Regions from separate parts of the Streptomyces sp. NPDC004284 genome, predicted to be linked through region 3. Evidence: riboswitches for the same ligand, from Rfam matches in the RefSeq annotation. Region 3 holds a riboswitch; each other region holds the start of a gene.

Region 1 (7,544 bases), on a different contig from region 3:
GAAGGGATGGCCGAACCAGGGCAGCGCCTCCCACAGCGGCCGGCCCGCCAGTGCCCCGCGCGGCCGGCCCAGCAGGCTCTCGGTGCGTTCGTTGACGTAGGTGACGCGGCCGAGCCGGTCGATGGCCAGGATCGCCCGCGGCAGCCGGTCCGTGGCGTCCGAGCCGACCAGACCCGTACCGAGGTCCACGAGGGTGCCTTCGAGCCGCCCGCCGCCCGGGGGACCCGTCCCCGGCGCGGTCCGCCGTGTCCGCGCGGACACCTCGAGGAGGTGCAGGCCGCCGTCCGGGCCCTTCAGGCGGATCCTGCGGACCGACGGCCCTCCGTCCGTCCCCGTCGCCTGCCGGGCCGCCGCCCACAGCGCGTATCCGTCCTCGGGGTCGAGGAGGGACGTCAGCTTCTCGATCGAGCAGGGCGAGGAGATGCCCGCGCCGAGGATGGCGAGGAGCCCGTCGTCCAGCGTGACCGTGCCCGTGTCCAGGTCCCAGGCGAAGGAGCCGAACCGGACCGGGGGGCCCGAACCGATGGGCAGCTGCACGCACACCGGGTCGCCGGGCCACTCGACCTCCGTCCCCTGCCGGGTCAGGTCCGCCAGGGCCTCGCCGAGGCGGAGCGCGCCCCGCGTCATCCGGTTCCGGTCCCGGGCGTCCACCGGCATCCCCGGGGTCGGCGCCCGCAGGGCCACGAGCACGCCGAAGCGCTCACGGCCGGCGACCACCGGCGCGTACAGCGAGGCGAACGGGAAGGGGAGGCTCGCCACCAGCTGCGGGAACCGCCGCATGGCCTCCTCGACGTCGGGGAGGTGGACGGACTGCCCCGAGCGGTGCGCCTCCGCGACGGGGAACGGCCGGTTCGCGTGCATCCGCCACCACGGACGGAACAACGACCCCGGGAGCCCCACCAGGACCGCCATCCTCAACAGCCCCGGGGTGCCGGAGCGCAGGTACACCCCGCCCGCGTACCCGCCGACCTCCTCCACCGTCGCGAGCGCCGCCTCCGCCAGGGCCCATGTCAGCGCGCCGGAAGGAGGCCCGTCGTCGGCTCCGTTCCCGGACGGAAGCCCGCTGCCGCCCGCCGGGCCGTGGCCGGACGCGCCGTACGAGGTCACACAGACAGCATGCGCCCGAGGCGAAAGAGGCCGCATCCCGGACCGGGGGCGGACGCGTCCGTGGGCCGGCGGCGCCCGCGGCGCGCGCGTTCGACACGCTCCCGCGCGCCCCGCCGGACGGTGTTGACCCCACGCGTCCGTGCCGTCACACTCGGTCGTCGACCGCCGCCGTCGGCGCGCGGCGGCACGACCTCGCGAGCAGGGGGCACGATGACGGGCCAGGTTCTTCCGTACGACGTACACGGCGAGGGGCCCGGGAGGGCCCTCGTCCTTCACAACTGGTTCGGCGACCGCACCAGCTTCGCTCCGCTGCGCGCCCACCTGGACGGCGCCGTCGGCACGTACGCCTTCGTCGACTGCCGGGGCTACGGCGATGCCCTCGACCGCGCGGGCGCCTACACGATGGAGGAGGTCGCGGCCGACGCGCTCGCGGTCGCCGACGACCTCGGCTGGGACGACTTCTCCGTCATCGGCCACTCGATGGGCGGCAAGGCGGCCCAGGTGATGCTCCTCGACGCCCCGGACCGGATCCGTTCGCTCATCGGCATCTCGCCGGTCTCCGCGGCCGGCCTCCCGCTCGACGGGGAGACCTGGGAGCTCTTCGCCGGAGCCGCCGACGAACCGGCCAACCGGCGCGCGATCATCGACAACACCACCGGCGGCCGCTACGACGACGCCTGGCTGAGCGCGCTCGTCGACCGTTCCGTCACCCGCTCCTCCGCGACGGCCTTCCGCGCCTACCTGGACTCCTGGTCCCGCACCGACTTCCACGAGCGCGTCCGCGACAACCCCACCCCCGTCCTGCTCGTCGTCGGCGCCCACGACCCCGCGCTCGGCGCCGAGGCGATGGAGGCCACCTGGCTGCGCTGGTACCCCAACGCCCGCCTCGAAGTCCTCAAGGACGCCGGTCACTACCCCCCGGAGGAGACCCCGCAGGCCCTCGCCGAGGCCATCGAGGCCTTCCTCGGCGCCTGAGGGAACCCCGTCCCGGGTCTCATCCGAAGGTCGTCGGAACCGACGACTTTCGAGGACAGTGGCGGGGCCCCTCGCTAGTGGATCATCGTGCTCACGACATCGCAGGGCGGTCTTCCCGGGACCGTCCACGACCGGCAGGAGCACGACCGATGGGCCTCGCACAGTCTCAGCACCGCTTTCTCGTACGGCAGAAGGTGACGCTGATGGCCAACCGGTACCTGGTGCACACCATCGGCCCGGACGGCAAGGAGGACGAACTCGTCGCCTTCGCCCACCAGAAGAGGATGGCGCTCAAGGAGCACGTCACCTTCTACACCGACGAGTCCAAGCGCCAGGTCCTCTTCACCTTCAAGGCCCGCCAGGTCATCGACCTCGGTGCGACGTACGACGTGTTCGGCGCCTCGGGCACCCGACTGGGCAGCTTCCGGAAGGACTTCGGCGCGTCCCTGCTGCGCAGCACCTGGCACCTGAGCCGGGAGGGCGAGGGGCGGGAGGCCACCGGGCAGGAGCGGAACGAAGTGGTGGCGCTGCTGCGGCGCGCCTGGGAGTTCCTGCCCTTCACGGACCTGCTCCCGTTCGTCGTGCCGTACCACTTCGACTTCACCGAGGGAGGGCGCTCCGTCCTGTCGGTCGACAAGCTGTTCGGGATACGGGACCGGTACGTGCTCGACATAGCCGACCCGGAGCTCGACCGGCGGCTCGCCCTGGCCCAGACCGTGGCCCTCGACGCCCTGCAGTCCCGCTGACCGGGCCCCGGTCCTCCCGGAGCACCCGCTGATCGAGCCCTCCCCGTCGACCCGCCCGTCGCGTCTACCCTGGAGGGACGGGCAGGGAACGGGACACGGCGTCCCTCCCCGCGCCCGGGCCGCGTGGACGGAAGGGCGGCGGACCATGTTCTTCAGCGATCGCAGTGACGCGGGGCGGCAGCTCGCCGCCCGGCTCGACCACCTCAAGGGCCATGACGTCGTGGTCCTCGGGCTCCCACGGGGTGGCGTGCCGGTGGCGGCGGAGGTCGCCGACGCCCTCGACGCGCCGCTCGACATCTGTCTCGTACGGAAGCTGGGAGTGCCCTATCAGCCGGAGCTGGCGATGGGGGCGCTCGGGGAGGGCGGCGTGCGGGTGCTCAACGAGCGGGTGCTCCGGGAGACCCGCGTGAGCGACCGCGACCTCGCCGCCGTGGAGGAGAGGGAGCACACCGAGCTCGACCAGCGCGCCCTCCGCTACCGGGGCAGCCGGACGCCCGTGCCGCTGGACGGGCGGACGGTCGTCGTGGTCGACGACGGGCTGGCCACGGGCGCCACGGCGCTGGCGGCCTGCCGGGTGGTCCGCGCCCGGGGCGCCGCACGGATCGTGCTCGCGGTTCCGGTGGCGCCGAAGGGCTGGACGGCCCGCCTCGGCGGCGAGGCCGACGAGACCGTCAGCGTGCACGCGCCGGAACTCTTCTTCGCGATCGGGCAGTTCTACCGGGACTTCTCGCAGACCCCGGACGCCGAGGTCATCGCCTGCCTGGACCGGAACAGGGCCGCGCGGGTCCCCGTCGTGCGGGACACGGACGTCCGGATCCCGGTCGACGAGGTCACCCTCGGCGGACGCCTCGCGGTGCCCGAGGACGCGCGCGGGATCGTCCTGTTCGCGCACGGCAGCGGCAGCAGCCGCCACAGTCCGCGGAACCGGGCGGTCGCCGCGGCGCTCAACCGGGCGGGCCTGGGGACGCTGCTCTTCGACCTGCTGACCGAGGCGGAGGCGACCGACCGGGCCCATGTCTTCGACACCCCGCTGCTCGCCGGGCGGCTCGCCGGGGCCACGGAGTGGCTGGCCGGGCGGCCCGAGAGCACCGGGCTCCCGCTCGGGTACTTCGGCGCGAGCACGGGCGCGGCCGCCGCGCTGTGGGCGGCGGGCGATCCCGCGTCCCCGGTGGGCGCCGTCGTCTCGCGCGGCGGCCGGCCGGACCTCGCGGCCGAGCGCCTGGCCCAGGTGCGCGCCCCGACGCTCCTGGTGGTGGGCGGCGCGGACGCGCTGGTCCTGGACCTCAACCGGCGGGCCCTGGCCCTGCTGCGCTGCGAGAACCGGCTCTCCGTCGTGGGCGGCGCCGGCCACCTCTTCGAGGAGCCGGGCGCCCTGGAGGAGGTGGCGGCCCTCGCCACCTCCTGGTTCGCCGAGCACTTCCGGCGTGCGGGGATCAGTACGCCGAGTTGACGTTGTCGATGGAGCCGTAGCGGTCGGCCGCGTAGTTGCAGGCGGCGGTGATGTTGGCGACCGGGTCGAACAGGTCCATGGACGTGCCGGGCACGTGGTAGGCGAGGAAGGTCGGCTCGATGACCTGGAGGAGGCCCTTCGAGGGGGTGCCGGCGACGGCGTTGGAGTCCCAGAGGTTGATGGCCCGGGGGTTTCCGGAGGACTCGCGCATGACGTTGCGCAGGATCCCGTCGTAGGTGCCGGGGATGTTCTGCTGGCCCATGATGGCCAGCGACTCCCGGATCCAGCCGTCGAGGTTGTCGGCGTAGTTCGTGGCGGCGACGGCCGGGACGGCCGCCGCGGCGGAGGCGCCCGTTCCGGTGGCGACGGCGGGGGCGGCCGACCGGTGCTCGGAGCGGCTCGCCCGCTCGGTCGTGGCGGACTTCTTCGCCTGCGCGGGGGCGGCCTTCGCGGAATCCCGACGGATCGTCAGTTCGAGACCGGGGTGAATGAGTGAAGGATTGTCACCCACGGCGCTCTTGTTGGCACGGTAAAGGCTCTTCCAGCCCCCCTGAATTCCCTTCTTGTGGGCGATCAGGGAAAGCGAGTCACCACTCAGGACGGTGTACGTGTGGACCGCGCTCGGGGCGGCGGGCGCCTTGACCACGATCGGCGCGGCGGGAGCGGCGACGGACTGGGCGGCGACGGCCGGGGCCCCGGCCACGGGCGCGGCACTGGCGACGGCTGGGACGATCAGCGGCAGGGTGAGGGCGGCGCCACCCGTGCCGACCAGGGCGAGGCCCCGGGAGATGTGGCCGAGGCGGGGACGGCGGTGCTTACCGTGAGCAGGCATGACAGGTTTCCTCTCCGGCGCCTGCGAGGTGAGCTGTCGGGTTCGGACGGGAGATGTCCGGCCGCGCGCACGCGGCTGCACCCCGAGCCGTTCCGGATTCCGGACCGGCGTATTCGTGGGTCCCCCGCTCCTGCCGTCGGGTGAAAGTGAGGTTTACCGAGCGGCGGCAGGATTGGGCGTTCCGCTCGAATGGAGGTGACCGTAGGCCAGTAATGCGACGGATAACAAGACGAGCGGACCCCGGGAATGGGGAAATGGATCACGGAATTCGGGGAATTCAAGATCGATGCCGCGCCGGGGGTGTCGAACTTCCTTGTGCGGCATGGGGTGGGAGGAGGTGCCTCAGAGGCCCCGGGGCGGGCGAGTGAGTCGCGTCACGCGGACGGTAATGTCCGAATATGGGGTGTAATTCCGTAGTAGGTAAATAAGGGGGAAATCCCCGGGATCGGGCGTTCGGGCGGGTGGCTCGCCGGGAGGGTCAAAAGTCGCAAAACAGACATTTATCTTGAAAGATGGAGGGAACCGACTCAGGAGACACCTCATGCCGCCCTCCACCTCCCTGCTCAGCCCCGACAGCCTCGACCGCGAGGCGGCCGCCCTCTTCGAGAGCGCCGCCTGGCAGCGGATCGTCACGGACTGGACCGCCCCCGCGGTGCCGGGGCCGACGGCCCCCGAGGAGTCGCCGCCGGCGGAGGAGGGCTGGCGGGAACTGCTCAGCGTGCCGGTGGACCGGCTCGTGGCCGACGCGCTCGCCGCCCTGCCGCCGGAGCTCCCCGCCGAGCGCCGCATCCCGGGACGGCTCGGAGCCGTCCTGCCGGACCGGCTGCACATGTGGCGCCGCATCGGGCAGGCCGACCTGCGTCCCTCGGTCCACCTCGGCTACGCCCGCCTGGTGCTGGCGGAGTGGGGCTGGCAGAACGCCCCGTACAAGCTGCGCGACACCCGTGGCGCCCGGTGCCTCTGTGGCGCCCTCCTCGCCGCCCACCGCCTCGGCTACGGCAGCGCGGACACCATGAACGAGGCGGCCGCCTGGGTCATGACCGAGCTCCGGTCGCGGGGCTGGCAGGGGCTGATCGGGCCGTGGAACCGGGCCCCCGGCCGTACGGCCGCCGACGCGGTGGCCCTCCTCGACGCCACGGTCCGCCGCGCCGCGCACGCCGGCCGCTGACGCCGTGCCCGCGTGCCGGGCGGCGACCGGAAGGCCGCCACCCGGCACGCGAGGGGAGGGGGTCAGCCGCTGACGCTCGCGGCTCCGGTCTCGATGTGGCCGGTGTACCGGCGCGACCAGGTGCCGTCGATGTCGGCGAGGATCGTGAAGTCGTACCAGCCGCCGTTGTACGCCACCGCGTTGAAGAAGTCCTCGCGGCTGGAGTTCGCCGGCACCGTGTAGGTCCACGGCCCGTCCGAGCGGTAGGCGTTCGAGCGGATCGTGAAGGTGACGGGACCGGACGAGCTGTTCGTCATCCTGAACCACAGGGCCGTCTTGCCCGTCCCGCTCTCGGGCGCGAACCGGGCCGCCACCTCGACGTCCTTGCCCGCCTTGGAGGCGTCCCCGATGAACCGGCGCAGGAAGCGGTTGGGGCCCATCATCGAGATGTCGTACTTCCCCGAGCCCGAGCCGAGCCCGATGTTGAAGTAGTCGGAGGCCGTGGTGCCGGGGTCGACGGTGTACTGCCAGGCGGCCGTGTCCCGGTACTGGTGCGGATGGATCGAGAAGTGCGCCGACCGCTTGGCCTCCGCGCCCTGGTTCGCCATCGAGAACCAGGCCAGGATCTTGCCCGCGGCGCCGAACTCGAAGCGGTCGAGGTTGCCGTTCACCTGGTACGGCAGGGCGCGCGCCGGTCGCGTGCCGGACTCCTGCGCGGGCAGCGCGTTGTTCTGGGGCGCCGGGTTCGGCAGCGGGCCGCAGGTGGCCTGCCCGATCACCTTCGCCGTCGAGGGAAGGCCGGCGGGCACTCCGTACACCGGGTTGGCGAAGTCGAAGACACCGGTCAGATCGCCCGTCACCTTCCGCCGCCAGGCGCTGATGTTGGGGCAGGCGGCCGGGGTGCCGAGGGCCGCCGTCCAGGTCTCCATGAAGCGCAGCACCGAGGTGTGGTCGAAGACCTCGGAGCTCACCCAGCCGCCCCGGGTCCACGGGGACATGACAAGCATGGGGACGCGGAAGCCCAGTCCGATCGGCACGCCGTCGAGGTACTCGCCCGCGGTGCCCGGAGGGGCGACCGGCGGCGGCACGTGGTCGAAGAAGCCGTCGTTCTCGTCGTAGTTGAGGAACAGCACCGTGGAGTCGAACACCTCGGCGTTCGCGGCCAGCGCGCGGTAGACGAGGTCGACGAAGTGGGCGCCGTCCCCCGGAGGGGCGTACGGGTGCTCCGAGAAGGCCTCGTTCGCGACCACCCACGACACCTGCGGCAGGGTGCCCGCGACGACGTCG
Region 2 (7,544 bases), on a different contig from region 3:
CGCGCGCACTGGCGGTACGGCGCCGGCGAGCTGCACCGCTCGGTCTCGAAGCGGGCCTTCACGGAGGCGGTGCGGCGGCTGCTCCCCGTCGTCGAGGAGTCCGACCTGCGGCGGGCGGCGCCGGGGGTCCGGGCGCAGGCGGTGCTGCGGGACGGGACGCTGGTCGACGACTTCCTGTTCCGCGAGGCCGAGCGGACGGTCCACGTCCTGAACGCGCCCTCGCCCGCGGCGACGGCCTCGCTCCCGATCGGCCGCGAGGTGGCGGGCCGGGCCCTGGCCCACCTGTAGCACGGCACCGCACGCCCGGCCGGGTCCCCGTAGACTTGGCCGCATTGTGTCTGAGCAGATCGAGAACAGCCCGCAGCCCGTCGCCGACCCCGGCCAGCCCGTCGCGCGCCGGGGCAGCCGGATGTTCGCCCCCGGCGAGGGGCCCATGCCGGATCCCGCCGGGGCCCACCACGAGCGGCGGATCCGGAGCTTCCAGCCGCGCCGCAGCCGTGTCACGTACGGGCAGGCCGAGGCCATGCTGAAGCGGTGGCCCGACTGGGGCCTCGACATCGACGGCAAGCAGGTCCTCGACCTGGGCGAGATGTTCGACGGGCTCCCGGTCGTCCTGGAGATCGGCTTCGGCATGGGCGAGGCGACCGCGCAGATGGCGGCCGCCGACCCGGGCACCGGGATCCTCGCCGTGGACGTGCACACCCCCGGCCAGGGCAATCTGCTCGGCCTCGCCGACCGGAACGGGCTCACCAACGTCCGGGTCGCCAACGGCGACGCGGTCATCCTGCTCCGCGAGATGCTCGGCGACGCGGCCCTCGACGGCTGCCGGGTCTACTTCCCGGACCCGTGGCCCAAGGCGCGCCACCACAAGCGCCGCCTCATCCAGCCCGAGTTCCTCAGCCTCCTCGCGCCGCGCATGAAGCCCGGGGCCGTGCTGCACTGCGCCACGGACTGGGAGGAGTACGCCGTCCAGATGCTGGAGGTGCTCTCCGCGCATCCGGACTACGAGAACACGCAGGCCGACGGCGGCTACGCGCCCCGCCCCGACTTCCGGCCCCTCACCCGCTTCGAGGGACAGGGACTCGACAAGGGGCACGTCGTGCACGACCTGCTCTTCCGCCGGAAGTGACCGGGAGCCTTCGACGCGGAAGTGACCGAGCGCCTCTGACGCCGAGGTGACCGAGAGCCGGTAACTTCGTCGACCACTGTCGGTGGGGGTCGTTAGGGTCGCTGACGTGTTCAACCCAGCCGCCGTCCCGCACCGGGACACCGAGGAGCCGGCCTTCCCCGCCGTCGCCGACCGAACCCAGTGGCGCTACCGGCCCCGGCGGGCCTTCTGGCGCAGCCGGGTGGTCCGGGCGATCACCGTCGTCACGCTGCTCGCGCTCTGTGCCCTGGTCATCCTGGCGCTGGTCCGCGAGCAGACCGGCACGCAGGGCTTCCTCGTCGGTCTGGGCCTCGCGGTGTTTCCCGTACCGCTGCTCATGGCGGCGTTCCGCTGGCTCGACCGGGTCGAGCCGGGTCCCTGGAAGAACCTGCTGTTCGCGTTCGCCTGGGGTGCCTTCGCCGCCGCGCTCGTCGCGATCCTGGCGAACTCCTTCGCGGTCCGCTGGATCGCCACGGCCACGGCCGATCCGGACTCGGCCGACACCCTCGGGGCCACCGTCGTCGCCCCGGTGGTGGAGGAGAGCGCGAAGGCGGCCGCGATCCTGCTGCTGTTCCTCTTCCGCAGGAAGGACTTCGGCGGTCTCGTCGACGGCGTCGTGGTCGCCGGTTTCACCGCGACCGGCTTCGCCTTCACCGAGAACATCCTCTACCTCGGCAACGCCTTCGGCGAGGACCAGGAGTTCGGCTCGACCGGCCTGGGCTCGGTGACCGCCGCGACCTTCTTCGTGCGGGTCGTGATGTCGCCGTTCGCGCATCCGCTGTTCACCGTGCTCACCGGCATCGGCTTCGGTCTCGCCGCCCTCGCGCCGCCCGGGAAGCGGCTGCGCCGGGTGCTGCTGCCGCCGGCCGGGCTGCTGCTCGCGATGAGCCTGCACTCCGCGTGGAACGGCTCGGCCACCTTCGGCGGCCCGCTGGCCTTCTACGCGGTGTACGGGGCGCTCATGGTCCCGGCCTTCGGTCTGCTGACCTGGCTGGCGGTGTGGAGCCGGCAGCGCGAGCTGCGCACGATATCCGGGGAGCTCCCGGCGTACGCGGCGGCCGGCTGGCTCGCCCCCACGGAGCCGCTCGCGCTGTCGTCGATGCGGGCCCGGAAGATGGCCCGGGCGTTCGCCGCCCGGACGTACGGGGCGCCGGCCGCGCGGGCGGTCGGCGAGTACGAGTCCTTCGCGACGACCCTGGCGTTCCTGCGGGACCGGGCCCGGCGCGGCACGGCGGGACCCGATTTCCCGGCGCGGGAGCAGGAGCTGCTGCACCACCTGTGGCAGCGCCGCGAGGTCGCCTCCCCCGCGCTCACGTACGCGGCGCGGGCGACGGGCCGGGTCTGGGCGCCGCCGCAGTACCTGGACTACGACGGCTACAACCCGTACCGGAGTTAGGAGCTGCTCAGGGGTTCAGGCCCTTGGAGCGGAGCCAGGCCGCCGGGTCGATGCCGTCGCCGCCGGGCGTGTGGACCTCCATGTGGAGGTGGGCGCCGGTGACGTTGCCGGTGGCGCCGACGCGGCCGATGGTCTCGCCGGTGCCGACGGTCTGGCCGGCGCTGACCAGCATGGACGAGAGGTGGCAGTACCAGACCTCGGTGCCGTCCTCCAGCTCCAGGACGATGCGGTAGCCGTAGGAGCCGGACCAGCCCGCCGACTTGACGGTGGCGCCGTGGACCGCCTTGAGCGGGGTGCCCGTGGGGGCGGCGAAGTCGAGGCCGGTGTGGTAGCCGGAGGACCACATCGAGCCGGACTGCATGTAGCTGGCGGTGAGGGTGTACGAGGAGACCGGCAGCGCGTACTCGGCGGCGAGCTTGGCGAGGCGCTCGGCCTCGGCGGCCTCGGCCTTCGCCTTGGCCTCCGCTTCCGCCTTGGCCTTCGCCTCCGCCTCCGCCTTGGCCTTCGCCTCGGCGGCCGCCTTCTCCGCGGCGGCTTCCTTGGCCGCGGCCTCCGCGGCGGCCTTCTCGGCCGCGGCCTTCTCGACGGCTGCCTTCTCGGCGGCGTCGGCGGAGGCCTGCTGCTGCTCGGCCTGCTGGAGGATGCGGGCGCGCAGGGCCTCGCCCGCGGCGGGGGCGGAGGTCTGCTCCTCGGCCGTGGTGGTGTAGGTGGCGGAGGTGAGCGGGTTCGCCTCGGCCTGGGCGGCGGGCGCGCTCTCCTCCGCGGGAAGGAGGTCGCCGACGCCGGGGATGTCGTGGGCGTCCGGCAGGTTCAGGTCCGGGAGGTCCGGCAGGGATATCGCCACCGGGGGCTTCTCCTGCGCGGTGGCGAGGCCGCCCGCGCCGACGGCGGCGATCACGCCGACGCCGAGGACGGTGGAGGAGCGGGCGAAGTTGGAGCGCTGCTTGACGACCCGGTGCCGGCCGCCGGAGCGGCTCTCGGAGCGCAGGGAGCCCTCGGTGGGGTTCCACTCGGTGTCCGGGGCGGAGGGAGCCGCACCACCACCGAAGGCGTCGAAGGGGGCTTCGGATGCGGGGGTGTTGGACGCCACGGGGGCGCGCTCCTTTCCTTCCGTCTCGCCTACCGGGTTAGCTGACGGGTTCGGAGCGGGAAGGTCTCCTACGGGCTCGGCCGCCCGCGTGCGTGGTTCGCACGGGTGCGAAGGGGCCCGATTCACCCCAAGTGGTGGTTCCCCGGTTCCTTTTCAGGATTCGGCGCGTGCGCACGGTGCCGCCTCTTGCGACGGCTGGGACGACCGCGCTGCGTTATCGAACGTTAATAGACAGGGGGTCCCGATTCCAAGCCGTCCTCCTTGATCGTTCATTGAATTATGGGGCTATCGCCCGAGTTGACCCCCCTTCAGCAAGGCCTTCGGGGGATTCCGCGAAACCCCCGCGATCTGACGTTGTGTCAATTGTTATCGCAGTGACACCCCTCGACTACGGCCGGTGACCGGGCCCGCCCGGCGGCACCACCGGCATCGTCCGGCGCCGCTCCGGCTGCCCCGTCGCCGGGCGGCTCACGGCGAGCAGCGCCATGTCGTCCGTCGACCCGCCGCCCGTGTGGAGCCGTACGTCGTCCACGAGCGCGTCGAGCAGCTCCTCGGGCCCCGGGAAGATCCGCCCGGCGAGGCGCGCCGCCGGATCGTAGAAGACGCCCCGCGCGTCCCGCGCCTCCGAGAGGCCGTCCGTGTAGAAGAGCAGCGTCGCGCCCGGCGGGAGCGGCCACGCCTCGACCCGGTCCGGCCACTCCGCCAGTTCGCCCATCCCGAGCGGCAGCGCCGCCTGGCCCGGCTCCAGCAGGTCCAGGCGCCCGTCCCCGTACAGCATCAGCGGCGGCGGGTGCCCGCGGTTGACGACCCGTACGAAGCCGTCGAAGGTCCCGCCGCCGTCGCCGCGCGGGATCTCGGCCAGGACGGCGGTGGTGAACCCCTCGAAGGAGTCGAGGTCGTCCCGGCGGGTGCCCTCCCGGGCCAGCGCCCGCTCCAGGCGCCGTGCCACGCCCTCCAGGCTCCGTTCCGTCTCGGCCGCCTCCCGGAAGGCGCCGGTGACGACGGCGACGGCCTCGACCGCCTCCATCCCCTTGCCCCGGACGTCCCCGACCACGAGCCGCACCCCGTGCGGGGTGTCCTGGACGGCGAACAGGTCGCCGCCGATGAACGCGTCGGCCTGCGCCGCCTCGTACCGCGCCGCGCACTGCAGCCCGCCGATCCGCTCGGCCGGCGTCGGCAGCACCGCCTTCTGCGCGGCCTCCGCGATGACCCGCGCCGAGGCGAGCCGCTCGCCGCTGCGGCGCACGACCTGGTTGATGAGGAGGGCGAGCGCGGAGACCGTGAGGACGGTCAGGGTCTCGGTGAGGGACGCGATCTCGTCGACGGTGCCGTTGTAGGAGTGCAGCCCGATCGAGGCGAGGACGGCGGCGATCCCGGTGAGCAGGGTCGTGAGCAGGGAGGAGAAGGGCGCCGCGACCAGCGGGGCGGCGGAGAAGAGCGGCGCCGCCGTGTACGCGGGCGGGGTCGCCACGTCGAAGACGACACCGCCCGCGATGATCAGCGGGGGGAGGGCGCGGATGAAGCGGCGGGCGCCGCCGTACTCGGGGCGTTCCCCGCCCCGCCGCCCGCCGCCCGCCGCTCCTGGCCCCACCTGTGCCCTCCCTGCCCGGTCCGCCCGGCCGCGGTCCGCACCGCGCCCTCCCAGGGTGGCCGCCGCCGCCCGGGGCGGCGACTCCCACGGGGCCGACTGGCGTACGGGGTCGGCCGGCCCCGTACGGGGTCAGCCCCCGGTCACCCCCTCCGCCAGCCGGCCGCCCCGGGCGAGCAGCGCCATCGCCGCCGCGCACACCAGGCCCACCGCGCACAGCACGAGCCAGGGCGCCGCCGACCAGCCGGTGACGTCGAGGAGCGCGCCCGTCCCCAGGTTCCCGAGGGTGATGCCGACCCCGCACACGGTGTTGTAGAGCCCGTAGTGGGTGGCCACCCAACGCCCCCGGGACAGGGCGACGACGGTGTCCATCTCGTACGGGTAGAGCACCGCGTTCGCCACGGCCAGGACCGCCGCGCACAGCAGCAGCGCCGCCAGGCCGCGCCCCAGGGCGGCGGGGACCAGGAAGGCCCCGCCCATCAGGGCGAGCCCGAGGACGAGACACCGCTCCCGGCTGAGGCGGCGCCGGCACCAGGCCGTGATCCGCAGCTGTCCGGCGAGCGCGACGAGCGCCGAGACGGCGAACAGCGCGGTCGTCCGTCCCGTCCCGCCGGCCGCGAGCGGCAGCGCCAGATAGACCTGGAAGGACAGCACGTACGAGCCGGTCATGGCGAGCGAGAAGAGCCAGAAGGTGCGGTGGGAGAGCACCGTGCGGAACTGGCCCCGCTGCTCCCGCGGCGCCTCGGAGACCTGTACGGGCAGATGCCGGAGCTGGACGAGGGTCAGGCCGGCGAACAGCACCGCCGCGACCACGCACGTCAGCCGGAACGACACCCCCGTCAGGGCCACCCCGACGAGCGGCCCGAGCAGGATGCCCGCCTGGTAGTACGTGTTGAACAGCGCGAAGGCCTCCACCCGGCGCTCCTCCCCCGCCTCCGCCGCGAGGCAGGCCCGCACGGCGGGGTTGAAGAGCGCCCCCGCGAGGCCGGTCGCGAGCGAGGCGGCGATCAGCGTCGGCAGCGACTGCGCGAAGGCGAGCGCCCCGAAGCCGACGGTCCGCAGCGCGCATCCGGCCACGATGAGCGGCTTGAAGCCGAACCGGTCGGCGAGCGCCCCGCCGACGAGGAACATGCCCTGCTGGGAGAGGTTCCGGGCGCCGAGGACGAGCCCGACGGCCCAGGCCGCCATGCCGAGCCCGTCCGCGAGGTACGCGGCCAGGTACGGCATGAGCATGTAGAAGCCGAGGTTGATGGTGAGCTGGTTGAGGAACAGCAGCCGTACGGCCGGATCGAAGGAGCGGCTCTGCTTCCAGATGCCGCCCCCGCCCTTGGCGGGCGCGGTCGCCGTGGTCACTCGGCCCGCTCCAGGACCCGGCGCGTCCAGCCGCTGACCGTGTCGTCGGAGACGTACGCGGCGGGGTCCTCCCGGACGGGTCCGTCGAGCAGCCCGTGCGCCGCGCAGAACTCGTCGTTGAAGACGGTGTCGAAGTACCGCTGCGGCCCGTCCGGGAAGACGGCCGCGATCCGGGTGCCGCGCGGCCGGGTGCGGGCCAGCCAGCCGGCGACGAGGGCGACCGCGCCGACGCTCCAGCCGCCGGTCGCGAAGTGGCGCGAGGCGAGGCGGCGGGCCGCCCGGACGGCCTCCGCCGGACCCACCCAGTGGACCTCGTCGAAGGCGCCGTGGTCCACGTTGCCCGGGTGGATGGAGGAGCCGAGGCCGCGCATCAGCCGTTCCCCGGCCGGCAGGCCGAAGACGGTGGAGTTCACGGAGTCCACGCCGACCAGCTCCAGGGCGGGGCTGCTGGTGGCGCGCAGGGCCCGGGAGATCCCGGCCGAGTGGCCCCCGGTGCCGACGGCGCAGACGAGGACGTCGATCCGGTCGAGCTGCGCGGAGAGTTCGGCGGCGAGCCCGGTGTAGGCGGCGGGGTTGTCGGGGTTCCCGTACTGGTTCGGCCACCAGGCCCCGTCGAGGGTGGTGAGCAGTTCGGCGACCCGGTCCATCCGGGCCTGCTGCCAGCCGCCGTGCGGGCTGGGCTCGGGGACGACGTGGACCCGGGCGCCGTGGGCGGTGAGCATCCGCTCGACGATCGGTTCGAGGCCGGGGTCGGTGACGACGTGCACGGGGTGGCCGTGGAGCACGCCCGCGAGGGCGAGGCCGAGGCCGAGGGTCCCGGAGGTCGACTCGACGATCGGGGCGCCGGGCCGCAGCTCTCCGCGGCGGCGGGCCTGCTCGACCATGTAGAGGGCGGCGCGGTCCTTGATCCCGCCGAAGTTGAAGCCTTCGAGCTTGGCCCAGTAGCCGTCCTCCGTCCACAGGACGGGGG
Region 3 (7,544 bases):
TAGACCGCGGCGTCGTCGAGGATCTCCTCGATGCGCAGGAGCTGGTTGTACTTGGCGACGCGCTCGGAGCGGGCCGGGGCGCCGGTCTTGATCTGGCCGCAGTTGGTGGCGACGGCGAGGTCGGCGATGGTGACGTCCTCGGTCTCGCCGGAGCGGTGCGACATCATGCACTTGAAGCCGTTGCGCTGGGCGAGCTCGACGGCGTCCAGGGTCTCGGTCAGCGAGCCGATCTGGTTGACCTTGACCAGGAGGGCGTTGGCGGTGCCCTCCTCGATGCCGCGGGCGAGGCGCTCCGGGTTGGTGACGAAGAGGTCGTCGCCGACGAGCTGGACCTTGGAGCCGAGCTTGTCGGTGATGACCTTCCAGCCGGCCCAGTCGTCCTCGAACAGCGGGTCCTCGATGGAGACCAGCGGGTACGCGGAGACGAGCTCCTCGTAGTACTCGGTCATCTCGGCGGCCGAGCGGGACTTGCCCTCGAACTCGTACTTGCCGTCCTTGTAGAACTCGGACGCGGCGACGTCGAGCGCGAGCGCGATGTCCTTGCCCGGGACGTAGCCGGCCTGCTTGATGGCCTCCAGGATGAGGTCGAGCGCCTCGCGGTTGGAGTCCAGGTTCGGGGCGAAGCCGCCCTCGTCGCCGAGGCCGGTGGAGAGGCCCTTGCCCTTCAGGACGGCCTTGAGGGTGTGGTAGACCTCGGTGCCCCAGCGGAGGGCCTCGGAGAAGGACTCCGCGCCGATCGGGGCGATCATGAACTCCTGGATGTCGACGTTGGAGTCGGCGTGCGACCCACCGTTGAGGATGTTCATCATCGGAACGGGCAGCAGGTGCGCGTTCGGGCCGCCCAGGTAGCGGAAGAGCGGGAGGTCGCTGGCCTCGGAGGCGGCGTGCGCGACGGCGAGGGAGACGCCGAGGATGGCGTTGGCGCCGAGCGAGCCCTTGTTCTCCGTGGCGTCCAGGTCGAACATGGCCTGGTCGATCAGGCGCTGCTCGGTGGCGTCGTAGCCGACGAGCTCCGGGCCGATCTGCTCGATGACGGCGAGGACGGCCTTCTCGACACCCTTGCCCTGGTAGCGGTTGGGGTCACCGTCGCGAAGCTCGATGGCCTCGAACGCACCGGTGGAGGCGCCGGACGGAACAGCAGCACGGCCGGTGCTGCCGTCGTCGAGGCCGACCTCGACCTCGACCGTGGGGTTGCCTCGGGAGTCCAGGATTTCCCGGGCTACGACGACGTCGATGGACGGCACGAGCATCTCCTTCTGGGATGTGACGCTGGATGTGACGCAAGGTCGATGCAGGGTCGCTTGGCCTTGCGACAAGAGCCTAACCGGCGCGGGGGCTCCGGCCCGCCGCGCGCCCGCCCCCTGGGACGAAAAAGGACCCAAGGGCACGCATCACGGGACGAAGGGCCCCAGATCTACTGGACGGTAACCGTCGGGGCCCCCAAAGAGGGGAACCCCGGTCCGGCGCGCACGGGGGAAGGGCACGCCGGACCGGGGTGGTCACCGCGGGAGGGTCGTCGGGGCCGCGTGAGCCGCCGGACTCACGCGGGCCGCCGGGCTCACTTCAGGTGGAGCTGCTGGCCCGGGTAGATGAGGTCGGCGTTCTCGACGACGTCCTTGTTCAGCTCGAAGAGCTTGGCCCAGCCGCCCTCGACGCCGTGCGCCTGGGCGATCCTGCTGAGGGTGTCGCCGGTGACGACCTTGTACTCGCCGTCGCCCTTCTTGACCTTCTTGCCGGTCGGCGTGGTGACGGTCTTCTTGGCGTCGGCCTTCGGGGCCTTGCGGTGCTCGCTGCGGGTGGTCGGCTGCTCGGCGCGACGCTCCTGCTGCTTCGGGGCGGCCTGCTGCTGCGGGGCGGACTGCTGGGTCTGCTCCGGAGCGCTCTGCTGCGGGGTGCTCTCGGCGGCGCCGCCGTCGTAGGAGGCGCTGGAGAGGCCGACGCCGCAGCTCGGCCAGGCACCCTTGCCCTGGCCCGCGAGGACCTTCTCGGCGATGGTGATCTGCTGGGACTTGGACGCCAGGTCGGCACGCGGGGCGTAGGCGGTGCCACCGAAGGCGGCCCAGGTGGAGTTGGTGAACTGCAGGCCGCCGTAGAAGCCGTTGCCGGTGTTGATGGCCCAGTTGCCGCCGGACTCGCACTGGGCGACGGCGTCCCACTCGGAGGTGGTGGCGGCCGAGGCGGCGCCCGCGGTCAGCAGCGGGGCGGCGACGGCGACACCGGTGACGCCGACGAGCGCGGCGACCTGGGCGGCCCTGGAGGAACGACGGTGTTTGCCCTTGGCGGAAAACAGCATGGGGATTCTCCTCACCGACGCCTGTGAGGTGAGCTGTCGGGTTCGGGCCGGAAAGTTGCCCGGCCGCGTGTCCTGGCACGCGGCTTCACCCCAAGCCGGTCGTCCGTCCGTCTGTCTCAACGGCCGGGACCGGCACTTACCTTGGGTCCCCCACTCCTGCCTTCGGCGCTTGCGCGACGACTGTTCCCATCGGCCGACGGCAGGATTCGGCGTTTCGGTCGACGGGGCCCGCGGTGGCGAGCGGTGACGACCGTAGACACAGACCCACCGGAAGTTCAAAGAGGCCGATTGCGGAAATATCGCCCCTGCTTGCCCTCCGGTGGGTGGCGTTTGCGCAGGTGAGAGGTGACGGGAGCAAAGTTTGCGGACGTGGCACGCCAGTTGGGGCGAAGAGACCCATGTCTCACTTGCCCAGAACCGGACATAAGCCCGCGAACTAACCTGCCGTCGCCGTCGAACCCTCCGTCAGGTCAAGGCTCTGACCAGGGAGGATGAGGTCCGGGTCGACGCCGACCGTCTTCTTGTTGGCGTCATAGAGGGCGGCCCAGCCTCCGGGGAGTTCGTTCTCCTCCGCAATGCCGGACAGGCTGTCACCCGGCTGCACGGTGTATTCGCCCGAAGTGCCCTGACTGTCCGTTGTGCCCGAATCCTTCGCGGCATCGGTCGCCGAGGGAGTGCCGAGCGCCCCCGCGGCCTTGTCCGCGCTCGATGCGTGCCGACCGGATTCAGTAGAACTGTCCACCTTGCCGGATTCCTCCGGGGCGGCCTCGCCCCGGTGCTTGCCGGTGCCGGGCGTGGCCGACGACACGTCACCCTTCGGCGCGTCAGAAGAATCCGGCGTACCGGGCGTAACGGACGCATCGTGCGTGACCGGGGCCGCCGGGGTGGTGGGCGCGGCCGGGGTGGCCGGCACGGCGGAGGCGGCGGAACGCGCCGGGCCGGTCGGCGCGGCCGGGGTCGCGGGAGTGGCGGGGGTCACGGACGTGGCGGACCGTTCGGCCGCCCCTTCGGTCCCCGCGGTGCGGTTGGACTCGGGGAGGGGGCCCGTGGGGGTCGTCGGGACGGCCGTCGGGCCGGGGTTCACGCCGGTGGCCTTGCCGTCGTTCTTCAGGCCGGCGATCGGCGCGCAGGTGGCCCACTCGTCGCTGCCCCTGTCGAGCGCCTTCTCGGCGACCGCGATCTGCTGGGCGCGGCTGGCCAGGTCGGGGCTGGGCGCGTACGCGAGGCCGCCGTTGCGCTCCCAGCTGTCCTGGGTGAACTGGAGGCCGCCGTACATCCCGTTGCCGAAGTTGGCGCTCCACTGGCCGCCGGACTCGCACTCGGCGACCCGGTCCCAGGTGGAGGCGTCGGCGGCGGAGGCGGATCCGGTGGCGAGCAGCGGCAGCGCCATGGCGGATCCGGTCACGCCCGCGGCGACGACGAGGGCGGGGGCCTGACGGGGGCGACGGTGTCGTCCGTTCCCGGAACGCATAGAAGCGCCTTTCGCGTGACGGCTGAGACTGCCGGGAAACGTAGCCGCATTCGAATGTCCGTCACAAGTCGATGGACCGCCGATCACGCGAAGATCACATTTCTGATGGTTCGTCAGTAACCAAGAGGGGTACGGAAGGGGAGAACTCCACTGGAAGCGTGCGCAAACCACGCATGATGAGCCCGCCGCGCCATCGCAGTTCGGCCGGATCGGCGGCAAGTCGCAGGTCCGGCAGGCGAGTCAGCAGGGTCGCGAGCGCCGTCTGTCCTTCGAGGCGGGCGAGCGGCGCGCCCAGGCAGTAGTGGATGCCGTGCCCGTAGCCCAGGTGCTGGTTGTCGCGCCGGGCGAGGTCGAGGACGTCCGGCCCGTCGAAGCGCTCCGGGTCCCGGTCGGCGGCGGCGAGCACCACGAGCACCGGGTCGCCCGCCGGGATCTCCTGCCCGCCGATGGTCAGCGCCCGCGTCGCGTACCGCCAGGTCGCCATCTCCACGGGCCCGTCGTACCGCAGCAGCTCCTCGATCCCGGTCTCCAGGAGTCCGGTCTCCCCGGCGGCGAGCGAGGCCTGGAGCCGCGCGCGCTGCTCGGGATGACGGAGGAGCGCGTAGAGCCCGTTCCCCACCAGATTGACCGTCGTCTCGAATCCGGCGAAGAGAAGGATGAACGCCATGGCGGCGGCCTCGTTCTCGGTGAGGTGCTCGCCGTGGTCGGAGGCCTTGATGAGCCCCGAGATCAGGTCGTCGCCCGGCTCCTCGCGCTTGCGGTGGATGAGCTCGGCGAGATAGCCGCGCATCTTCTTCACCGACCGGGCGACCCCGCCGCGCGGCCCCCCGCCGTGCCGGATCATCATCCCGGCCCAGTCCCGGAAGTCGTCCTGGTCCTCCGCCGGCACCCCGAGCAGGTCGCAGATCGCGTAGATGGGGAGCGGGAAGGCGAACTCGTGGATGAGGTCGGCGCTGCCCCGCTCCACGAAGGAGTCGATGAGCCGGTCGGTCAGCTCCTGCACGCGCGGCGCGAACTCGGCGACCCGGCGCGGGGTGAAGGCCTTCGACACGAGCCGCCGCAGCCGGGTGTGGTCCGGCGGGTCGATGTTGAGCAGGTGCGTCATCAGCTCGGCCTTGCGCTCGCCCGGGATGCCCGTCTTCCCCTTCGCGTGCGGGGACTCCTCGTGGTGCGCCGGGTTCTTGGAGAGCCGCTGGTCCGCGAGGGCCTGCCGGGCGTCCGCGTACCGGGTCACGAGCCAGGCCTCGACCCCGCTGGGCAGCGTCGTCCGGTGGACGGGCGCGTGCTCCCGCAGCCAGGCGTAGGCGGGGTACGGATCGCTCGCGAACTCCCAGGTGAAGAGGTCGGGCGCGGGGGCGGGGCCGGGGGTCGTACTCACGTCACGACCGTACAGGGCGGCCCGGGCGACACGTCCGGGGAGAACCCGCACCCGGGCGGTGCGGGTCGTGCCTTAGATTCTTGCCAGTGGATCACCAGCTGCTCAGAAGCACGTTCGCGGTCGTCGAGAGACGCGCCGAGCACGCCGTGGCGTTCTTCTACTCGCACCTCTTCTGGAACAACCCCGGTGTGCGCGAGCTCTTCCCCGAGGACATGGTCCCCCAGCGGGACCGGCTCCTCGCCGCGCTCACCCATGTGGTGGCCCACCTGGAGGACCCCTCTCTCGCCGGCTACCTCGGCCGGCTGGGCCGCGACCACCGCAAGTTCCTCGCCTCCCCCGCGCTGTACGCCGGGGTCGGGGAGAGCCTGCTCGCCGCCTTCGCGCACGCCACCGGCTCGGCCTGGACCATCGAGGCGGAGAAGGCCTGGACCGAGGCGTACGGGCTCGTCGCCGATCTGATGCTGGCCGGGGCCGCCGAGGCGGAGGCGGCCGGGGAGCCCGCGTGGTGGGACGCGGACGTCGTCCGGCACGAGCGGTACGGCGACGACCTGGCCGTCCTCACCCTCCGCCCCCGGCAGCCCCTCCCCCACCTCCCCGGCCAGTACGTCGGCGTCAGCTCGCTGCGGGTCCCGCGCGTCTGGCGCACCTACTCCCTCGCGGACGCGCCCCGCCCGGACGGCACGGTCGAGCTGCACGTGAGCCGGATCGCGGGCGGCGCGATGAGCACGGCGCTGGTCGACGAGACGCGGCCGGGCGAGGTGCTGCGGCTCAGCGCCCCCGGCGGCGGGCTCACCGCGCGGACCGCGCCGGGCGGACTCCGCACCTATATATGCGGCGGTACGGGCTGGGCCCCGGTGCGGGCGCTGCTCGCGGAGGCCGCCGAGACCGAGCCGGAGCTCGAAGGGCGGCTGTTCGTGGTGGCCCGCGCGCGGGAGTACCTCTACGGACGCGAGGACGCGGAGCGCCTGAAGGAACGCCTCCCCGGCCTGAACGTCACCTACATCACGGCCGCGCCCCGGCAGCGCAAGGACCGGGCGACCGAGCGGCTCCTCCAGGCCCTGCGGGCCTGCGGCCACTGGCCCGCGCACGACGTCTACCTCGCCGGGCCGCCGGGCTTCGTGACGGAGGTCGCCGAGGTCCTGGAGGAGCTCGGCACCGACCCGGACCGGATCCACCACGACGCCCTGCCGTCCGTGGGCCGCTTCACCACCCGCCCCGGCACCGCCGCCGAACGCCTCCTGGGCCCCCCGGCCCCCCTCTGGCACGACCCGGAGGCCCGGGCGCCGCGCGGCTAGGGCTCCAGACCCTCCGCGGCGCGGATCGCGTCCCGGTACGTGCGGGCCGCCGCGCGCAGGGCCGCCTCCGGGTCCACGCCGGAGGACTCGGCACGGGCCGCGAGGGCGAGGAGTTCGTAGCCGATGCCGTCGCCGGCCGGGAGCTTCACGTCGAGGGAGGCCGCGCGGACCCGGCCCGCGAGCTTCGCGGCGAGCGCGAGCCCCGGCTGGCCGAGCGGGATCCCGTCGGTGAGGGACTCGCGCTGCTTCTCGATCGCCTTGGTGCGCTGCCAGTGCGCCTGGACGTCCTCGGGGGTCTCGGCGGTCGCGTCGCCGAAGACGTGCGGGTGGCGGTGGATCAGCTTCTCGACGAGCGTCCCGGCGACGTCGTCCACGGAGAACGGCTCCTCCGCGTCCTCCTCGGCGATCCGGGCGTGGAAGACGACCTGGAGCAGGACGTCCCCGAGCTCCTCGCGGAGCTCCCGCCGGTCGCCCTCCTCGATCGCCTCGACGAGTTCGTACGCCTCCTCGATGGCGTACTTGGCGAGCCCCCGGTGGGTCTGGCGCGAGGTCCAGGGGCATTCGCGGCGGACGCGGTCCATGACCTGCACGAGGTCCAGGAGCCGGGCGCCGGGCAGGTCGTACGAGCCGGGCAGCAGCTCCAGGTCGGGCATGGACACCCGGCCGGAGCCGGCGAGCCGGGCGAGGCCGTCGGTCAGCGCCCTGTCCCCCTCGCCGGAGGGCAGCAGCAGGACCGTACGGCCTCCGGCGCAGGCCTCGACGAGCTCCTCGGCGGTGGGCCGGGCGTGCTCGACGGCGACCCCGGCCTCCCGCAGGTACGGCAGCTGGGGGTGGTCCTCGTCGGGGCAGAGCACCCGGTCGGCCCCGTGCAGCGCCTGCCAGGCGGGCCAGGACAGCAGTCCGGGGGCCACGCGGTGGCTGGCGGTGAGCAGAACGATGCGGCCGGGGCTCTCAGAAGTCACCCTTCGAACCTACCCCGGGTCAGGCGCCCGCCTGCACGGCCGTGGGGTCCTGGCTGATCTGGCGGAGCCAGGGCGCGCCGTCGTAGCCGGTGTCGAGCCGGATCTGGGCGTTGTCCCAGCGGCCGTAGCGCGGGTTGACGTCGAT
Region 4 (7,544 bases), on a different contig from region 3:
CAACATGCCGGTCCTGCCGGAGGCCGAGGAGGCGCTCGCCGCGCGCGGGGTGACCGTCCTTCCGGACGTGGTCGTGAACTCGTGCACGAACGCCTGGTGGTGGTGGACGCTCTTCGGTGACATCGAGGCCGACGCGGAGCAGGCCTTCGCGCGGGTACGGCGGGCGATGCGGACGCTCGTCGGCGGGATGCTCGACCGGGCGGAGGCGGACGGCGTCAGCCCGCGCGCCGCGGCGCACGCGCTGGTGGACGAGCGGCTGCCGGTGATCGCCGAACGCTACGGCTGGTACTGAACCGGCCACCCGCCGGAGCCGTTGGCGATCATGACCTTGTCACGTGCTGTGTAGGCTGCACGGCGTGGCGAGAGTGCGGTTGAGCGTGGCCGAGCGACGGGACGAACTCCTGAGGGCCGCCGTCGAGCAGATCGAGGCCCGTGGCGTCGCCGCCGTCCGGATCGCCGACGTGGCCGCCGCGCTCGACGTGAGCAACGCACTCGTGCTCTACCACTTCTCGTCCAAGGAGCAGCTGGTCGCCGCGGCCTTCGCCCACGCGGCCGAGGGCGACCTCGCCCAGCTGCGCCGGCTGCTCGGACGGCGCTCCACCGCCGTCCGACGGCTGCGGGCCGCCGTGCGCTGGTACGCCCCGACCGGGCAGGCCAAGGGCTGGCGGCTGTGGATCGAGGGCTGGGCGGCCTCACTGCGCGACCCCGAGCTGCGCCGGGTCGCCGCCTCCCTCGACCGGGAGTGGAAGGCGGCGCTGACCCGGGTCATCGAGGAGGGCGTCGCCGCCGGGGAGTTCCGCTGCCCGGATCCGGCCGGGGCCGCCTGGCGGCTCACCGCCCTCCTCGACGGCCTCGCCGTCCAGACGACGGCCTACGCAGGCCCCCTCGCCCGCACCACGATGCTCCGGTGGGCGGACGCCGCCCTCGCCCGGGAACTCGACCTGCCGACGCCGGACCCGGCCGCGCCGAAGGAGCCGGGGAGCCCGGAAAGCCCTGACAGCCCGGACGGGCCTGACGGGCCGGACGGGCCGGACGGGCCGGACGGGCCGGACGGGCCGGACGGGCCGCCGTAGCCGACCAGGGCAGGGCCGGTGCACCCGCCCGCCCGTCAGATCAGCTCGTACACCGCCGAGACCGTGACCTGCTCCTCGATCTCGCCGGGCGCCAGCGGTACGCCCGGTTCGTCCGCGGAGACGGGGGTCGTGCCGAGGCCGGGGCGGACGGACTCGCCCTCGCTCAGCGAGACCAGCCGGCCGAGCCGGTGGCCGCTGAGCCGGGCGTGCTGCGAGGCCTTGTCGTACGCGTCCCGGTAGGCGGCCTCGCGGGCCTTCGCCCGCAGCGCCGACGGGTCGGCGACGTCGAAGACGACCCCGTTGATCCGGCCCGTGCTCCCGGTGGCGTCGTTGACGGCCCCGATGACCTGGCCGGTCCTGTCGATGTCGCGGACCTTCACGGAGAACGACTGCCCCGCCTGATAGCCCGTCACCTTGCTCTCCCCGTCCTTGGTCTGGGTGTAGACCGGGGACAGCGAGAGGCTGTCGGTGCGGATGTCCCGGTCGGCGATCCCCTGTCTGTGGAGCACGCCGAGCAGTGCCTCGGCCCCGGTGCTCTGCGCCGCCATCGCCTCCTTCGCCGTCGGGCGGGTGGCCTCGACCCCGGCGGACAGGATCGCCAGGTCGGGCGCGGCGGCCGCCCGGCCGTTGCCCGTGACGGTGACCGTGGCCGTGGCCGGTTCGGCGTCCCGGGCGGAGGTGCGGAGGGCCGCCCGCTCGGGCGCGGCGGCCAGGGCGGGGGCCGCGGGGCCGGCGAGGAGGCCGCCGAGCACGGCGGTGGCGGCGAGCAGACGGGCGGTGCGGGCGGCGCTGGGCCGGCGGATCGTCACGGGCGGTCCCTTCGGGGGGTGGGTGCCGGGGCTCCGGCGGGCACATCCCAGCACCCGGCGCCGCCGCCTCCCGCGCGCCACTCCTGACCGCCGGCCCCCTTCACCTCTCCGCACCAACCGGGACCGCCCGCCCTCGCCGGTCCGCCCGGTGCTACAGGGGCATGAGGTCGGGGCGCTTCGCCTCGACGTGGTCGCCCGAGCTCTCGCCGCGCAGCCGGCGCCCGATCCAGGGCACCAGGTACTCCCTGGCCCAGTGGATGTCGTCGCGGCGGACCTCCAGCGTGCCGCGCGGCGGTTCCGGCGGCCAGGGCTGGTCCGGGTCGGCGGGCACCTCCATGCCGAGGACCTGGGCGGCGCGCAGGGCGACGCGGGTGTGGCCCTCGGGCGAGAGGTGCAGCCGGTCGTCGTCCCAGGCGCGCCGGTCCTGCACGGACTTCAGCGACCACAGGTCGAGGACCGGGCAGCCGTAGCGGTCCGCGATGGCCCGGACGTGCCCGTTGTACGTGGCGATCTTGCCGCGCAGGTGCTTGAGGAGGATCACGTCGCGGGTGTCGAAGCCGGTGGTCACCATGACGGTGCCGACGGCGGAGGTCAGTTCGGCGACGGCGCGCTCGAAGCGCTCGGCCACGTCGTCCGGGTCCGTGCCGGGGCGGATGATGTCGTTGCCGCCCGCGCAGAAGGTCACCAGGTCGGGGGCGAGTTCCTTCGCCCGGGGGACCTGTTCCGCCACGATCTGGTCGAGGAGGCGCCCCCGTACGGCGAGATTGGCGTACCGGAAGGCGTCGTGCTCCGGCAGCTGGTCGGCGAGCAGGACCGCGAAGCGGTCCGCCCAGCCGACGTACGTCCCGTCGGGCCCGGGGTCTCCGACGCCCTCGGTGAAGCTGTCACCGATCGCCGCGTACGACCCGAATGCGCTCTTGTCTGTTGATCTCGAATCGTCTGCCACGGGAGCACATCCTTCCCTTTCGGATGTGACCTACGCGACCGTAAGGAGGGGTTGACGCAGGGTGACATATGCCACCGATAAAGATTCCACCAAGCCGGAATACGCCGGAGGCCCGGCACGTGCGTGCCGGGCCCCCTGGAGCTGACGTCGCGTCAGATGCTCACGCCGTGCGACCGCAGGGCGGCCAGCGGGTCGATGTCGGAGCCGTACTCCGGCCCGGTGCGCATCTCGAAGTGCAGGTGCGGGCCGGTGACGTTGCCGGTCGCGCCGGAGAGGCCGATCTGCTGGCCGCCGGTGACGGTCTGGCCGGCGGAGACGGAGATCGAGGACAGGTGGGCGTACTGCGAGAAGGTGCCGTCGGCGTGCTGGATGACGACCTGGTTGCCGTACGCGCCGCCGTCGCCGGCGGAGTAGACGGTGCCGGGGCCGACCGCGTGGACGGTGGTGCCGGTGGAGGCGATGAAGTCGACACCGGTGTGGTAGCCGGAGGACCACATGGAACCGGCCTGGTGGTACGGGGTCGACATGGCGGCGCCGGCGATCGGGGCGACCCAGCCGGAGGAGGAGGTCGTCCCGGCCGAGGAGGAGGTCGCCGAAGAGGAGGAGGCGGTGGTCGCGGCGGCGGCCGGGGCCGAGGTGCGCTCGCTGCCGCGCGAGGCACGCTGGGCGTCGCCGTTCTCGCCGGAGCTCCAGGTGCTCCGGTGCGCGGCCTCGGCGGTGCTCTTCGCGCCGAGGGTGAGCTTCATGCCGGGCAGGATCAGCGAGGGGTCCTCGCCGATGACCTGGCGGTTGTCCTCGTACAGCTTCTTCCAGCCGCCGGCGAGGTGGCGCTCGGAGGCGATCTTCGACAGGTAGTCGCCCCGGACGACGGAGTACGTCTTCGGAGCGGCCTTCACCGGGGCGGCGGGCGCGGCCTTCACCGGGGCGACGACGGGAGCGGCGGCCGGGGCGGCCTGCTCGGCGGCGTGGGCGCCGGTGGCTCCGAGGAGCGGGAGGGCGACGACGGCGCCGCCGGTGCCGGCGGCGGCGAGGCCGCGGGTCAGGCGACTGGACTTGGTACGGCGGTGCTTACCCTTCGCGGGCATGGCGAATTCCTCTCCGGCGCCTGCGAGGTGAGCTGTCGGGTTCGGACTGGAGATGTCCGGCCGCGTTCTCGCGCGACTTCACCCCGAGCCGTCCTTCATCGAGGGATCGGCGTACTACCTGGGTCCCCCGCTCCTGCCTTCTACGGGTGAGTGTGGATTCCGGTCGGTGGCAGGATTCGGCGGTCCGTCCGGATTGAGCGCGACGCTAGACGAGAGAAGTCGGGGCGAACAAGCCGCAGTTTTCAAGCGCTTCGGGATCCGGTGAAATCCGGCCGGAATTCCGGTCACCCTCCGTGGATGACGAATCCTCGATCTCCTTTTCCCGGGGGGTATTTGGAAAAGACGATCAGGCACGGTCCGTCACGGTTATGACGCTGCTCACGCGCCGATCCCCATCCCCCCTGCAACCGGGGCGGGTTATGCCGAACCAGTCAATACGGACAGATCACCCATTCCTGTCCCGGGGGGTGCGGGTCCGGGGCCCCGGCCGAGATGATTGCCCCAGGAACCGATCTACAGAACAGGAGCAGCCGTGACGCAGCAGCTGCCGCAGGTCCCGCCCGCCGAAGCCGCCGAGCCCGAGCTGACGGAGGTCCGCAACTTCCGGGACGTGGGCGGCCTGCCGACGACGGACGGGCGCGCCGTCCGCCCCGGCCGCCTCTTCCGCAGCGGCCACCTCGCCCACGCGACGGAGGACGACGCCGCCTTCCTGGCCTCGCTGGGGCTGCACACCGTCTTCGACTTCCGCAACGAGTCGGACCGGAGGCTCGAGGGTCCGGACGTCGAGCTGCCCGGCGTGCGGAACGTGAACATACCGCTCAACGACCCGGCCGACGGCAAGGAGTTCTGGAAGCTGGTGCGCGACGGCGAGACCGCGCAGCTGCGGGAGGTCCTCGGCGACGGCAAGGCGGCCGCCAGGATGTCCGACTCGTACCGGAAGATGGTGGTCGAGCGGACCGAGGAGCACGGCCGGATCCTCCACGCCATGGCGGAGGAGAGCCTCCCGGCCCTCATGCACTGCGCCGCGGGCAAGGACCGGGCCGGGCTCGCCATCGCGATCACCCTGCTCGCGCTCGGCGTCGAGCGGGAGGCGATCGAGGCCGACTACGTGAAGTCGAACGACCCGCACCGCCGCTACAAGGTGCGCCGCAGCTCCACCGCCGCGGACGCGATGTCGCCCGAGGTGATGGAGCTGCTGAGCCCGCTCTTCGACGCGCGGGTGGAGTATCTGCGGGCCGCCTTCGAGACGATCGAGGCGACCTGGGGCACGGTCGACGCCTATCTGTCCGAGGGCCTGAAGCTGGCCCCCGAGACCCGTGAGCGGCTGCGGGAGCGCCTGGTCACGGAGGCGTAGCCGCCCCTACTGGTTCTGCCCGCCCAGCATGAAGAGCAGGTAGAGGAAGCCGGCGAAGAGGTGGCCGGCGATCAGATAGGCGAAGAGGCGGAGCACCAGGCCCTTGGGGAACTTGCCTTCACCGCGTTCCTCACCGGTCACCGATACGGACTTCTCGGACATGGTCGGTCCTTTCCTGGGAAGGGTCACACGAGGTCAACGCCGGTGCGGGGTCCCGTCGCCGAGGCACAGCTCGGCGGCGGGGCTCTGCATCAGGGTGTGGACGAAGAGCAGCTCGGCCCCGCCGGGGGTGGCGGCGCCGATCCGATGCGGGGTCAGCGAGTCGAAGTGCGCGCTGTCCCCGGGGTCGAGGACGTGGACGGCCTCGCCGAGGGCGAGCCGCACCCGCCCCTCCAGGACGTGGATCCACTCCTCGCCGGGGTGGACGCGCACGATGTCGGCCCGGGTGGCGTACGGCACGTGGACCCGCAGGCACTGGAGGGCGCGTCCGGCGCCGCCCGCCTGGCGGTAGATCCAGCCGTCGGCCTCGACGGGTTCGGAGCGGCCGGCCCGGACGACGGGGTCGCGCTCGGGGGGCGTCTCCCCCAGGAGCTCGGAGACCGTCGTACCGTAGATGCGGGACAGGGCGAGCAGCATCGGCAGCGAGGGCTGCCGGTTCCCGGTCTCCAGGCGCGAGAGGTGGGCCGGCGAGAGGCCGGCCCGCTGGGCGGCGGCCTCCAGGGTGAGTCCCCGGCGGCGGCGCAGGGCCCGCAGCTGGGGGGCGACGTCCGGCAGGGCGTCGGGGGTGACGGGGTCCGGGGAGGTGTCCCCGGGGACGTGGTCCATGCGTCCATTCCGCCAGGATCATGCCTCTGAGGCAAGTTTCTTGCCTCAGAGGCAAAACCTGGGGGAAGCCCCTCGTCGAGATCCGGTCAGCGCTGTGCGACCGCCTGCTTGACCAGCGTCTTCCCGAAGTCCCACATCAGCCCGCCGCCGCCGTGGGCGTCGTCCATGACCGCCGTGAAGGCGGTGACGAACCGGTCCACGTCCGCCTCGTCGATGATCAGCGGCGGGATCAGCTTGATCACCTCCAGGCGGTCCCCGGAGACCTGGGTGAGGATCCGGTGCCGCTGGAGCAGCGGGACGACGACCATCTGGGCGAAGAGGCCCTTGCGGGCCGCCTGGAGCATCGTCCAGCGCCCGCGCAGCCCGAGCGAGGAGGGCCGCCCGAACTCGATCCCGATCATCAGGCCGCGCCCGCGGATCTCGTGAAGGAGTTCGTACCGGGGCACGAGCTCCTTCAGCCGGCCGGAGAGCAGGTCGCCGATCCGGCGGGCGTGGGCGACCGTGCCCTCGTCCTCCATGACCGAGAGGACGGCGAGCCCGGCGGCCATGGCCTGCGCGTTCGATCCGAAGCTCGCCGAGTGGACCAGGACCCGGTCCATCGACGAGTAGACCTTCTTGAAGATCCAGTCCTTGCCGAGGGTGGCGCCGACCGGCACGTAGCCGCCGGAGAGCGCCTTGGCGACGCAGACCAGGTCCGGCTCGACGCCCTCCTCGTGCTGGTAGGCGTAGAAGTCGCCGGTCCTGCCGAGGCCCGTCTGCACCTCGTCGGCGACGAGCAGCGCGCCGTGCCGGTGCAGGAGGTCCTGGGCGGCCCGGAGGAAGCCCGGGGGCGCCTCGTGGACGCCCTTGCCCTGGATGGGCTCGACGACGAAGGCGGCCACGTCGCCCTTGCGCAGCTCCCGCTCCAGGGCGCCGAGGTCGCCCAGGGCGATCGCGGTGTCCGGCAGGAGCGGGTCGAAGCCCTCCCGGAAGCCCTGCTCGCCGTTGACGGAGAGGGAGCCGGTGGTGAGCCCGTGGAAGGCGTGGTGGCAGTAGAGGATCCTCGGCCGCCCGGTGGCGTACCGGGCGAACTTGAGGGCGGTCTCCACGGCCTCGGTGCCGCTGTTGCCGAAGAAGACCCGGTCGAGGTGCGGGCTGTGGGCGAGCAGCTTCTCGGCGAGGAGTCCCGGCAGCGGCTGGCAGTCGAAGCGGGTGAGGTCGGCGAGCTGGGCGTCCAGGACGTCGTGGAGGGCCTTGCGGACGACGGGGTGGTGCCGTCCGAGGCCCATCACGCCGAAGCCGGCGAGCATGTCGAGGTGGTCGGCGCCGTCGGCGTCCCAGAAGTGGGCGCCCTCGGCCCGCTCGTAGACCTTGTCGAAGCCGATGGTGTGCAGCATGCGCGGCAGCTGGTGGTTGAGGTACTTGGCGTGCAGCTCGTACCGCTCCGCGCCGCGCTCGGAGAGCAGCGCCCGC

The links. A riboswitch is a leader RNA that binds a small molecule or an ion and turns the genes downstream of it on or off. The one in region 3 is predicted to bind cyclic di-AMP.
Region 1: another riboswitch for cyclic di-AMP. It lies ahead of ACFYUS_RS35935 (transglycosylase SLT domain-containing protein); the one in region 3 lies ahead of ACFYUS_RS37140 (transglycosylase family protein).
Region 2: another riboswitch for cyclic di-AMP. It lies ahead of ACFYUS_RS16940 (M23 family metallopeptidase); the one in region 3 lies ahead of ACFYUS_RS37140 (transglycosylase family protein).
Region 4: another riboswitch for cyclic di-AMP. It lies ahead of ACFYUS_RS06130 (peptidoglycan DD-metalloendopeptidase family protein); the one in region 3 lies ahead of ACFYUS_RS37140 (transglycosylase family protein).

What each region holds. Positions count from the first base shown of each region.
Region 1 is NZ_JBIAMJ010000023.1:14,261-21,804, reverse strand. Features, by position in the region: gene ACFYUS_RS35955 (SpoIIE family protein phosphatase) at 1-1,107, opposite strand, end outside; gene ACFYUS_RS35950 (alpha/beta fold hydrolase) at 1,318-2,082, shown strand; gene ACFYUS_RS35945 (hypothetical protein) at 2,232-2,828, shown strand; gene ACFYUS_RS35940 (phosphoribosyltransferase family protein) at 2,974-4,278, shown strand; gene ACFYUS_RS35935 (transglycosylase SLT domain-containing protein) at 4,262-5,110, opposite strand; cyclic di-AMP (ydaO/yuaA leader) riboswitch at 5,114-5,299, opposite strand; gene ACFYUS_RS35930 (hypothetical protein) at 5,652-6,278, shown strand; gene ACFYUS_RS35925 (phosphocholine-specific phospholipase C) at 6,341-7,544, opposite strand, start outside.
Region 2 is NZ_JBIAMJ010000005.1:459,227-466,770, reverse strand. Features, by position in the region: gene lhgO (L-2-hydroxyglutarate oxidase) at 1-288, shown strand, start outside; gene trmB (tRNA (guanosine(46)-N7)-methyltransferase TrmB) at 410-1,129, shown strand; gene ACFYUS_RS16945 (PrsW family intramembrane metalloprotease) at 1,236-2,543, shown strand; gene ACFYUS_RS16940 (M23 family metallopeptidase) at 2,551-3,633, opposite strand; cyclic di-AMP (ydaO/yuaA leader) riboswitch at 3,645-3,809, opposite strand; gene ACFYUS_RS16935 (PP2C family protein-serine/threonine phosphatase) at 4,022-5,224, opposite strand; gene ACFYUS_RS16930 (MFS transporter) at 5,354-6,574, opposite strand; gene ACFYUS_RS16925 (PLP-dependent cysteine synthase family protein) at 6,571-7,544, opposite strand, start outside.
Region 3 is NZ_JBIAMJ010000025.1:45,995-53,538, forward strand. Features, by position in the region: gene eno (phosphopyruvate hydratase) at 1-1,250, opposite strand, end outside; gene ACFYUS_RS37140 (transglycosylase family protein) at 1,559-2,293, opposite strand; cyclic di-AMP (ydaO/yuaA leader) riboswitch at 2,297-2,471, opposite strand; gene ACFYUS_RS37145 (transglycosylase family protein) at 2,730-3,764, opposite strand; gene ACFYUS_RS37150 (cytochrome P450) at 3,859-5,142, opposite strand; gene ACFYUS_RS37155 (globin domain-containing protein) at 5,229-6,437, shown strand; gene ACFYUS_RS37160 (nucleoside triphosphate pyrophosphohydrolase) at 6,434-7,399, opposite strand; gene ACFYUS_RS37165 (SurA N-terminal domain-containing protein) at 7,419-7,544, opposite strand, start outside.
Region 4 is NZ_JBIAMJ010000002.1:207,053-214,596, reverse strand. Features, by position in the region: gene ACFYUS_RS06150 (Glu/Leu/Phe/Val dehydrogenase dimerization domain-containing protein) at 1-292, shown strand, start outside; gene ACFYUS_RS06145 (TetR/AcrR family transcriptional regulator) at 357-1,073, shown strand; gene ACFYUS_RS06140 (SIMPL domain-containing protein) at 1,109-1,882, opposite strand; gene ACFYUS_RS06135 (SGNH/GDSL hydrolase family protein) at 2,034-2,828, opposite strand; gene ACFYUS_RS06130 (peptidoglycan DD-metalloendopeptidase family protein) at 2,981-3,913, opposite strand; cyclic di-AMP (ydaO/yuaA leader) riboswitch at 3,918-4,105, opposite strand; gene ACFYUS_RS06125 (tyrosine-protein phosphatase) at 4,446-5,267, shown strand; gene ACFYUS_RS06120 (DUF6126 family protein) at 5,274-5,429, opposite strand; gene ACFYUS_RS06115 (helix-turn-helix domain-containing protein) at 5,463-6,092, opposite strand; gene ACFYUS_RS06110 (aspartate aminotransferase family protein) at 6,179-7,544, opposite strand, start outside.